DNA from 2 places in the Serratia sp. NA_112.1 genome. Region 2 is predicted to be linked to the other one. Evidence: predicted binding sites of a transcription regulator. Region 2 holds the regulator's gene; the other holds the start of a gene.

Region 1 (4,393 bases), on a different contig from region 2:
CCTGTACCACGGCACTGGTCGAAGCCGCCAAGGCTGCCGGTGCCACCACGCACATTGGCGTGACCGCCTCTTCCGATACCTTCTACCCTGGCCAGGAACGTTACGATACCTTCTCCGGCCGCGTTGTCAGCCGCTTCAAAGGCTCGATGGAAGAATGGCAGTCGATGGGCGTGATGAACTATGAAATGGAGTCCGCTACCTTGCTGACCATGTGTGCCAGCCAGGGCCTGCGTGCCGGTATGGTTGCCGGTGTGATTGTTAACCGCACCCAGCAGGAAATCCCGAACGCAGAAACTATGAAAAACACTGAAAGCAAAGCGGTGCAGATCGTAGTTGATGCGGCGCGCCGCCTGCTGTAATTATCTCGTAGTTCGACGGGGCGCCGACGCGGCCCGTTTCTCCATTCAGCCGTAATCTGTTACGGTTAATCTCATCAGCGCCATCTTTCTGGCCGCCTCTTTATCCGCTGAGCCCGGTTTTTCCGCTGCTCTCAGGTTGCGTTTTACAGACAATAACCACGAGGACGTCTATGACTGCCCAGATCCTGCTTCACCCTTCATTGGCGCCGCTTGATGGCGGCATTAACTTTCGCGATCTTGGCGGAAACAGTGTCGCCGACGGCCGCCGTATCAAGCGCGGTTTGTTGTTCCGGTCCGGTTCACTGGAGCGTCTGACCGAAGACGACTGCACCTTCCTGGCCGGTGTGCCGGTGCGTTCGGTACTCGATTACCGGGATGCCGATGAAGTTCAGGCCAAGCCAGACATCCTGTGGAGTGGTGCCGATTACCATCATTTCCCAGCCAACCCGTTGAGCAATGAAGTGAATGCCAATCTGGAAAAGTTGACCAGTGATACGTTGGCCGGCTTCGACGCTCAGGCTTTTATGCTGGAACTGTACCGTCGGTTGCCTTTCGGTAATGCGGCGTATAAACAGTTGGTCCAATTGCTGAGCAATGTCGATAACGGAGCCATCGTCCAGCACTGCGCGGTAGGTAAAGACCGCACCGGGATAGGATCGGCGCTGGTGTTGTTTGCTCTGGGAGCGGATGAGGCGACGGTAGTGGAAGATTACCTACTGACCGAAACCACACTGGCGACCTTCCGCGAGCAGATGCTGGATCAATTGTCGATTCGCCTGAGCGCCCCGGCACTGGGGCAATTTACCTACGTGCTCAGCGCCCGTGAAGAATTCCTGATGACCGCCCTGAGCTGCATCCGTGACCAATACGGTTCAACCGATCGCTGGCTGGAAGCCGAGTACGGCCTGGGCCAAAATCAGCGTGAAGTGTTGCAGGCGTTTTACCTCGAGTAAACTGGACGGGTGTTTAGCCGGGGTTTAATCGGCCCCGGCCGGCATTGCGTATCCTTGGGACCATAAATCCCGCATCAGGAGCCCATATTGAGCCTCAATGACATTATCCACTGGGTCAGCGACACCGTGCGGCAGCATGAAGCCTGGGCCATCCCGATTATTTTCTTCCTGGCGTTCGGCGAATCGTTGGCGTTCCTGTCGCTGCTGTTGCCGGCCACGGTGATTTTGCTGGCGCTGGGAGCCTTGATCGGCGAAAGCGGCATTGCATTCTGGCCTATCTGGGCCGCTGCTGCTGCCGGGGCCTTTTTCGGCGACTGGCTCTCTTACTGGATTGGCTATCACTACCAAGACCGGGTGGCACATATGTGGCCCCTTTCCCGCAATCCACAGCTACTCACGCGTGGCCATGCGTTTTTTGAACGCTGGGGCGTACTGGGCATTTTCATCGGTCGCTTCTTCGGCCCGTTGCGTGCCGTGGTGCCGTTGGTCGGTGGCATTTGCGGCATGCCCCAACGTTATTTCCAGGTAGCGAATATTACTTCGGCGATGATCTGGGCGTTCGGCATTCTCGCGCCGGGGGCGTTTGGCATCAAGTGGTTAAGCCAGTGGTTTGGCTAGTTCTGGTCTGACTTGCGTAGCGTTTCGCAATTTTGCGCCGTCGAGGCAAAAACAGACTGGACATCCATACAGCATCCCCTTAACGTGACGGGCAACAGGCGCATAAAACGCCGGAACGATCAGGTGTAACAGGAGGCAGGGTGGATACCAGTTTGGTTTACGGTATGGGCGGGGTGGCAATTGGCCTGCTGCTGGGCTGGCTAATTGCCAGTCTGCGCGTGCAGCAGACGCATGCACAGCATGAAACCGAGCTACGTCTGCTGGAACAATCGCTGCAACAGGCGCAGCAGGAAACAGCAGCCCGGCAAGAAACGCTGCAGCGTAATGAACAACAAATGCGGCAAACCGATCTGGAACTGCGTAATTTGCACAGCCAGCTGGCTGCCGGGCACGAAAAACTTCAACAGCTCAATCACTGGCGCAACGAATGCGAGTTGCTGAATCAGGAACTACGCGCCCAGCGTGAGGTTAACAGCGCTCAGGAGGCCGAACTGCGTGAGGTGACTATCCGTCTGGAAGAAACCCGTATGGCGGCAGAAGAGAAACAGCGTCTGCTGATTAACAGTGAACAGCGCCTCACCACCCAATTTGAAAATTTGGCCAACCGCATTTTTGAACACAGCGGGCGCAAGGTTGACGAGCAGAATAAGCAAAGTCTGGACCGCCTGTTACTGCCGCTGCGTGAGCAACTTGATGGATTCCGCCGCCAGGTGCAGGACAGTTTTGGCCAGGAAGCGCGTGAACGCCATACGCTGACTCACGAAATACGTAACCTGCAGCAGCTCAATGCACAAATGGCGCGCGAGGCGATTAACCTCACCAAGGCCCTGAAAGGGGATAATAAAACTCAGGGTAACTGGGGTGAGGTGGTGTTAAGTCGGGTACTGGAGGCCTCCGGCCTGCGTGAAGGGCACGAATACGAAACCCAGGTCAATGTGCGGCTGGATCATCAGAGCCGTATGCAGCCCGACGTCATTGTTCGTTTGCCGCAGGGGAAGGACGTGGTCATCGATGCGAAAATGTCGCTGGTGGCCTATGAACGTTACTTCAACAGTGAAGATGAAGTGGAACGCGAGGCGGCGCTGAGTGAGCATATTGGCTCGCTGCGTGGCCATATCCGCCTGTTGGGCCGCAAGGATTACCAGCAGTTGCCCGGCTTGCGTTCGCTGGACTACGTACTGATGTTTATTCCGGTCGAGCCGGCTTTCCTGTTGGCCATTGACCGTGAACCAGAGCTGATCAGCGAAGCGCTCAAACACAATATCATGCTGGTCAGTCCGACCACCTTGCTGGTGGCGTTGCGTACCATCACCAACCTTTGGCGCTATGAGCATCAAAGCCAGAATGCCCAACGCATTGCCGACAGAGCGGCGCGGTTGTATGACAAAATGCGGCTGTTTGTTGACGACATGTCGGCGCTGGGGCAGAGCCTGGACAAGGCCCAGGGGAGTTATCGCCAGGCGATGAATAAACTGAGCGAAGGCCGTGGTAATCTTATCGGCCAGACCGAGGGGTTCCGCGCGTTGGGGGTTGAGGTGAAAAGACCGATTAACCCGCTGCTGGCTCAGCAGGCCAGTGCGCAGCATGATGAAGAATTCGAGACGGCGGGCCTTGATGAAGTTGACGCGTTGCCCGGGGCGGAAGACGACGACTCCGCAGAGGAACCCCGCTCCGCATCGCAGGCATGACAGCTGCGGCGAGGTGGGGTATTGCGTAGGGTTCTGGTACACTCATCCACACTAAATTGACTGAATAGCAGGCAGGACAATGGCAGATCAACCGCAGGAAACCACCGACTTCGGTTTTCGCACCGTAGCTAGAGACGAGAAGCAGGCCATGGTGGCAGACGTTTTTCATTCGGTAGCTGCAAAGTATGACGTGATGAACGACCTGATGTCGTTTGGTATCCACCGTATCTGGAAGCGTTTTACCATTGACTGCAGCGGCGTTCGCCGTGGGCAGCGGGTGTTGGATCTGGCCGGTGGTACCGGTGACCTGGCCGCCAAGTTCTCCCGCATGGTCGGCGAGCAGGGGCAGGTGGTACTGGCGGACATTAACGATTCCATGCTGAAGATGGGGCGCGAGAAGCTGCGTGACCGTGGCATTATTGGCAACGTCAACTATGTGCAGGCCAATGCCGAGGCGCTGCCGTTCCCGGATAACTATTTTGACTGCATTACCATTTCCTTCGGCCTGCGTAACGTGACCGACAAGGACAAAGCGCTGCGTTCCATGTTCCGCGTGCTTAAGCCGGGCGGCCGTTTGCTGGTGCTGGAGTTCTCCAAACCGCTGCTGGCGCCGTTAAGTAAAGCCTATGACGCTTACTCGTTCCACGTGCTGCCGAAAATCGGTGAGCTGGTGGTGAAGGATCCGGAAAGTTACCGCTATTTGGCTGAGTCGATCCGCATGCATCCCGATCAGGAAACCCTGAAAGGCATGATGGGGGCTGCCGGCTTTGACAAC
Region 2 (4,393 bases):
CGCGGCCCGTCGTGAATAAACACGTGGCTTGGCAGCACGGTGCCGTCTATCTCCAGCGGATCGAGGGGATCGGGCAGATCTTGCGCCAGGCACTGGGTGCGCAGCGTCAGCAAATCCGCCTTGGAATTATAAGGTAAAACATACAAAATCGGCCGTGAGGGATCCAACCCTAACTCCGTGACCGGATCTGAAGGGATAACCTTACTTCTTACCAACAGTTTAAGTGGTAAATTCAATAGTTTATAATAAATTTTACGCCAACCTGACATAACAACGTGAAGCCTCTTGTTAGCAATGCGCCGCAAGCATACCAGAAACCGGGTAGCAGATCTGTGGTGTTGGAAAACCGTGAGCCGGGAGAGTTTCCTGGCCTAGACTGTTTAATTATGACTTATCTCTGCTAAAGGCACTCAAAAACATGGCAAACCAAGCAACCGGCCTGACCCGTATTATTAAAGCCGCCGGCTACTCTTATAAAGGCTTTTCCGCTGCCTGGCAGCACGAAGCGGCATTCCGCCAGGAATTGGTGGCGACCGTGCTGGCTATCATACTGGCGATTTGGCTGGACGTAGGTGCGATAGCGCGCATTTTACTGATCGGATCTGTGCTGTTGGTGATGATCGTCGAAATACTCAACAGCGCGATTGAGGCGATTGTCGATCGAGTGGGGACCGAGCATCACGAGCTTTCCGGTCGGGCAAAGGATATGGGCTCGGCGGCGGTCTCACTGGCGATTATTTTGGCGCTGTTCGTCTGGGGTTCGGTGCTGTGGCAGCACTTTGCCTGAGTGGCGGCATTGCATTGCGACCCGTGTCGCTAATCCCTGATTTTTATTCACTCTTCGGTTCCCAAGCTGCAGTTACCTGTATATACTCACAGCAAGACTGTATAAACAAACAGGGGGGCGGAATGAAAGCACTAACTACCAGACAGCAAGAGGTCTATGATCTGATTCGCGATCATATTTCGTCCACTGGCATGCCGCCAACGCGCGCCGAGATCGCCATGCGTCTGGGGTTCCGTTCGCCAAATGCCGCAGAAGAACATCTGAAAGCGCTGGCGCGTAAAGGCGTTATCGAGATTATCTCCGGCGCTTCGCGCGGCATTCGCCTGCTGATGGAAGATGAAGAGGGTTTACCGCTGATTGGCCGTGTCGCCGCCGGTGAGCCGCTGCTGGCGCAACAGCATATCGAAGGGCACTACAAGGTCGATCCTTCCCTGTTCAAACCGAGCGCAGATTTTCTGCTGCGGGTCAACGGCATGTCAATGCGTGACATCGGTATTCTCGACGGCGATCTGCTGGCAGTGCATAAAACTCAGGACGTGCGTAATGGCCAGGTGGTTGTGGCACGCATTGAAGATGAAGTCACGGTCAAACGCCTGAAAAAGCACGGTAACGTGGTTGAGCTGTTGCCGGAAAACAGTGAATTCCAGCCGATTGTGGTCGATCTGCGTCAGCAGAATTTCACCATTGAAGGTCTGGCGGTCGGTGTGATCCGCAATGGCGACTGGGTTTAATCCTCGCGCCTAAACATCGTCCTCTGATTCAAGTCGCCCCAGCTCTGGGGCGATGTCATATCTGATTCACTATATACCCTATAGCTTTCAAGTTGCAGCTAAGCGGCCAACTCGCTCATCCCCAGGCGCTTACTCAGGTAAGTAACTGGGGTGACAAATCTGCCGGGAGCAGATTTGAATGCTGCTCGCAGCGGCCCCAAAGGGGTGTGGCCCATGGACGGGCCACATAACTGAGTGCAGATAACAACACTGCAACTTGAAAGATGACGGGTATACACGGGAACATTTCACTATGCGCCTGTTTTCTGCCTTCACCAGCGATACCGATAAAGCCCTGTGGCGCCTTGCGCTGCCCATGATTTTCTCCAATATCACCGTGCCGCTGCTTGGGCTGGTGGATACCGCAGTGATCGGCCACCTCGACAGCCCTACCTATCTGGGGGGCGTAGCGGTTGGCTCCATGGCGACCAGCTTCCTGTTTATGCTGTTGCTGTTTCTGCGTATGAGTACCACCGGGCTGACCGCACAGGCGTTGGGGGCGCAAAATCCGCAGGGGCTGGCACGAGCCTTTATGCAGCCGTTGCTGCTGGCAGTGTTGGCTGGGGCGGCGATTGTGTTACTGCGCTATCCGCTGATTGAGTTGGCACTAAGAATCGTCGGTGGCGATGGGACGGTGCTGGAACAGGCTCGCTTATTCCTCGAGATCCGTTGGCTGAGTGCCCCGGCGGCACTGGCCAATATGGTTATCCTGGGTTGGTTGCTCGGGGTGCAATATGTGCGCGCACCGGTGATCCTGCTGATTGTCGGCAACCTGTTGAATATCGTATTGGATATCTGGCTGGTGATGGGACTGGGCTGGAACGTGCAGGGGGCCGCTACGGCGACTGCCATTTCTGAATATGCCACGCTGCTGTTGGGATTATGGCTGGCCTGGCGCGTGATGCGCATACGCGGCATTTCTGTGCCGATGCTGCGCCAAGCCTGGCGCGGTAATTTGCGGCGTCTGCTGGCGTTGAATCGCGACATTATGCTGCGTTCATTGCTGCTGCAACTGTGTTTTGCCTCGCTGACCATCTTCGGTGCCCGGCTTGGTGGCGAGGTGGTCGCGGTCAATGCGGTGCTGATGAATTTGCTGACCTTCACCGCTTATGCGCTGGACGGTTTTGCCTACGCGGTAGAGGCGCATTCGGGGCATGCCTATGGAGCCCGTGACGATAGCCAACTGCGCAAAGTATGGCGTGCGGCTTGTCGGCAAGCCTGTCTGGTGGCGTTGGGCTTTGGGCTGCTCTATGCCGTTGCCGGGCCGCAAATTATAGCGGCGTTGACCTCTTTACCAGAACTGCGCGCGCTGGCGAGCCATTATCTGCCGTGGCAGGTAGTGCTGCCATTGGTGGGAGTATGGTGCTATTTGTTGGACGGCATGTTTATTGGGGCCACCCGCGGCGCAGAAATGCGTAACAGCATGGCAGTAGCCGCCGCCGGTTATGGGCTGACGCTGTTTACCTTGCCTGTATTAGGCAACCATGGATTGTGGCTGGCGTTGGCGGTATTTCTTGCGTTACGTGGTCTTGCTCTCGGGTGGATTTGGCATTGCCACAGGGTGCGAGGGACCTGGTTTGCAGCGGATGTGGCGCAATCAAAAATGATTAATCATTAGTTTTATTTATATTTTAATTCATATTAAGTTACATTTTCTTGAGCGAAATTGTTTCCGCTTACTTGCTGTTATTTTGGTGTTTTTACTGTGTTTTATTGTTTTTGTGAATTTTTATCCTGAGTTTTTATTTTTTTCGCTATCTGTAGCTATAGTTAATCATGTGGCTGGCGGAATGAATTGGAACTGACAATCCTTTTATTCAGGTCAATTGACCGAAATAATTACTCAGTTAAGTCCGGCCACAGGCGTTTAAAACTGACTAATCACAGGTAACGGAGAGGTTATGAACAAAGATCAAGCCGACGGTAACTGGAAGCAGTTTAAAGGGAAAGTGAAGGAAAAGTGGGGCAAGCTGACCGATGACGATCTGACGGTCATTGAAGGGAAACGTGAACAGCTTGTCGGTAAAATTCAGGAACGTTACGGCTACCAGAAAGAGGCGGCCGAGAAAGAAGTTAAATCCTGGGAAGACCACAACAAGTATCGTTGGTAGCGCGCTGGGCCGCAGCGGATTGCGGCCACAAGCTACCTTTTAAAGGTCCGGCGTTTTTATCCCCTTGACGCTAAACCTGCAGGTACAAGGAAGTACCTGAAAACCCAACCTATTTCTTCTTGATGGCGATGCTGTGATCGTGTTCGCCGCAGTCATGCTTGCTGTCACAGGCTTCTACCTCAACGCACCCCGCACACAGGCCATGCGCCTCCACCACGTTATGGCGCAGAACAAAACCAGACTCCTTCGCCAGTTTCTGCAGTGTCTCTTCGACCCCTTCGGTAGTGCGTTCGGTCACCTGACCACAGCGATCGCAGATAAACAACGCGGAAGTATGCGTCGGCTGTTCGAAGTGATGGCACAGCACGTAGCTGTTGGCTGACTCCACCCGGTGAATAAAGCCTTGTTCCAGCAGGAAATCCAGTGCTCGGTACACCGTCGGTGGTTTGGCCTGAGGTTCGGCGACGCGCAGCAGATCCAGCAGATCGTAAGCGCTGATGGCACCGGGCTGCTGTGCCATCAGGCGTAACACTTCCAGCCGCTGCGGTGTCAGACGCACATTGCGTTGCTGACAGAGTTGTTCAGCCTGCGCCAGCAGCTTTTCCTGGGTGCTTGAGTTCATGGCAAATTTCCCGGTACGTAAAAAAGCCGATTTTACCATGCTTCAGTCAAATCGCCGAGAGTCGGCCCCTTTTCCTCTGATATGGCGCACTAATCGACTGGTT

The links. Region 2 encodes LexA, which represses DNA repair genes until DNA is damaged. Its sites were predicted from a motif close to TNCTGTATGTACATACAGNA; they were not measured.
Region 1: the regulator LexA is predicted to act here: its motif matches at 1,985-2,004, upstream of rmuC (DNA recombination protein RmuC).

Annotation. Positions count from the first base shown of each region.
Region 1 covers NZ_JBQZFO010000009.1:18,344-22,736, reverse strand. The annotation lists gene udp (uridine phosphorylase) at 1-359, shown strand, start outside; gene ACUTQ5_RS16750 (tyrosine-protein phosphatase) at 530-1,312, shown strand; gene ACUTQ5_RS16745 (DedA family protein) at 1,400-1,930, shown strand; gene rmuC (DNA recombination protein RmuC) at 2,071-3,618, shown strand; gene ubiE (bifunctional demethylmenaquinone methyltransferase/2-methoxy-6-polyprenyl-1,4-benzoquinol methylase UbiE) at 3,698-4,393, shown strand, end outside.
Region 2 covers NZ_JBQZFO010000008.1:179,542-183,934, reverse strand. The annotation lists gene plsB (glycerol-3-phosphate 1-O-acyltransferase PlsB) at 1-269, opposite strand, end outside; gene ACUTQ5_RS16635 (diacylglycerol kinase) at 419-787, shown strand; gene lexA (transcriptional repressor LexA) at 910-1,518, shown strand; gene dinF (MATE family efflux transporter DinF) at 1,811-3,175, shown strand; gene ACUTQ5_RS16620 (CsbD family protein) at 3,459-3,668, shown strand; gene zur (zinc uptake transcriptional repressor Zur) at 3,778-4,290, opposite strand.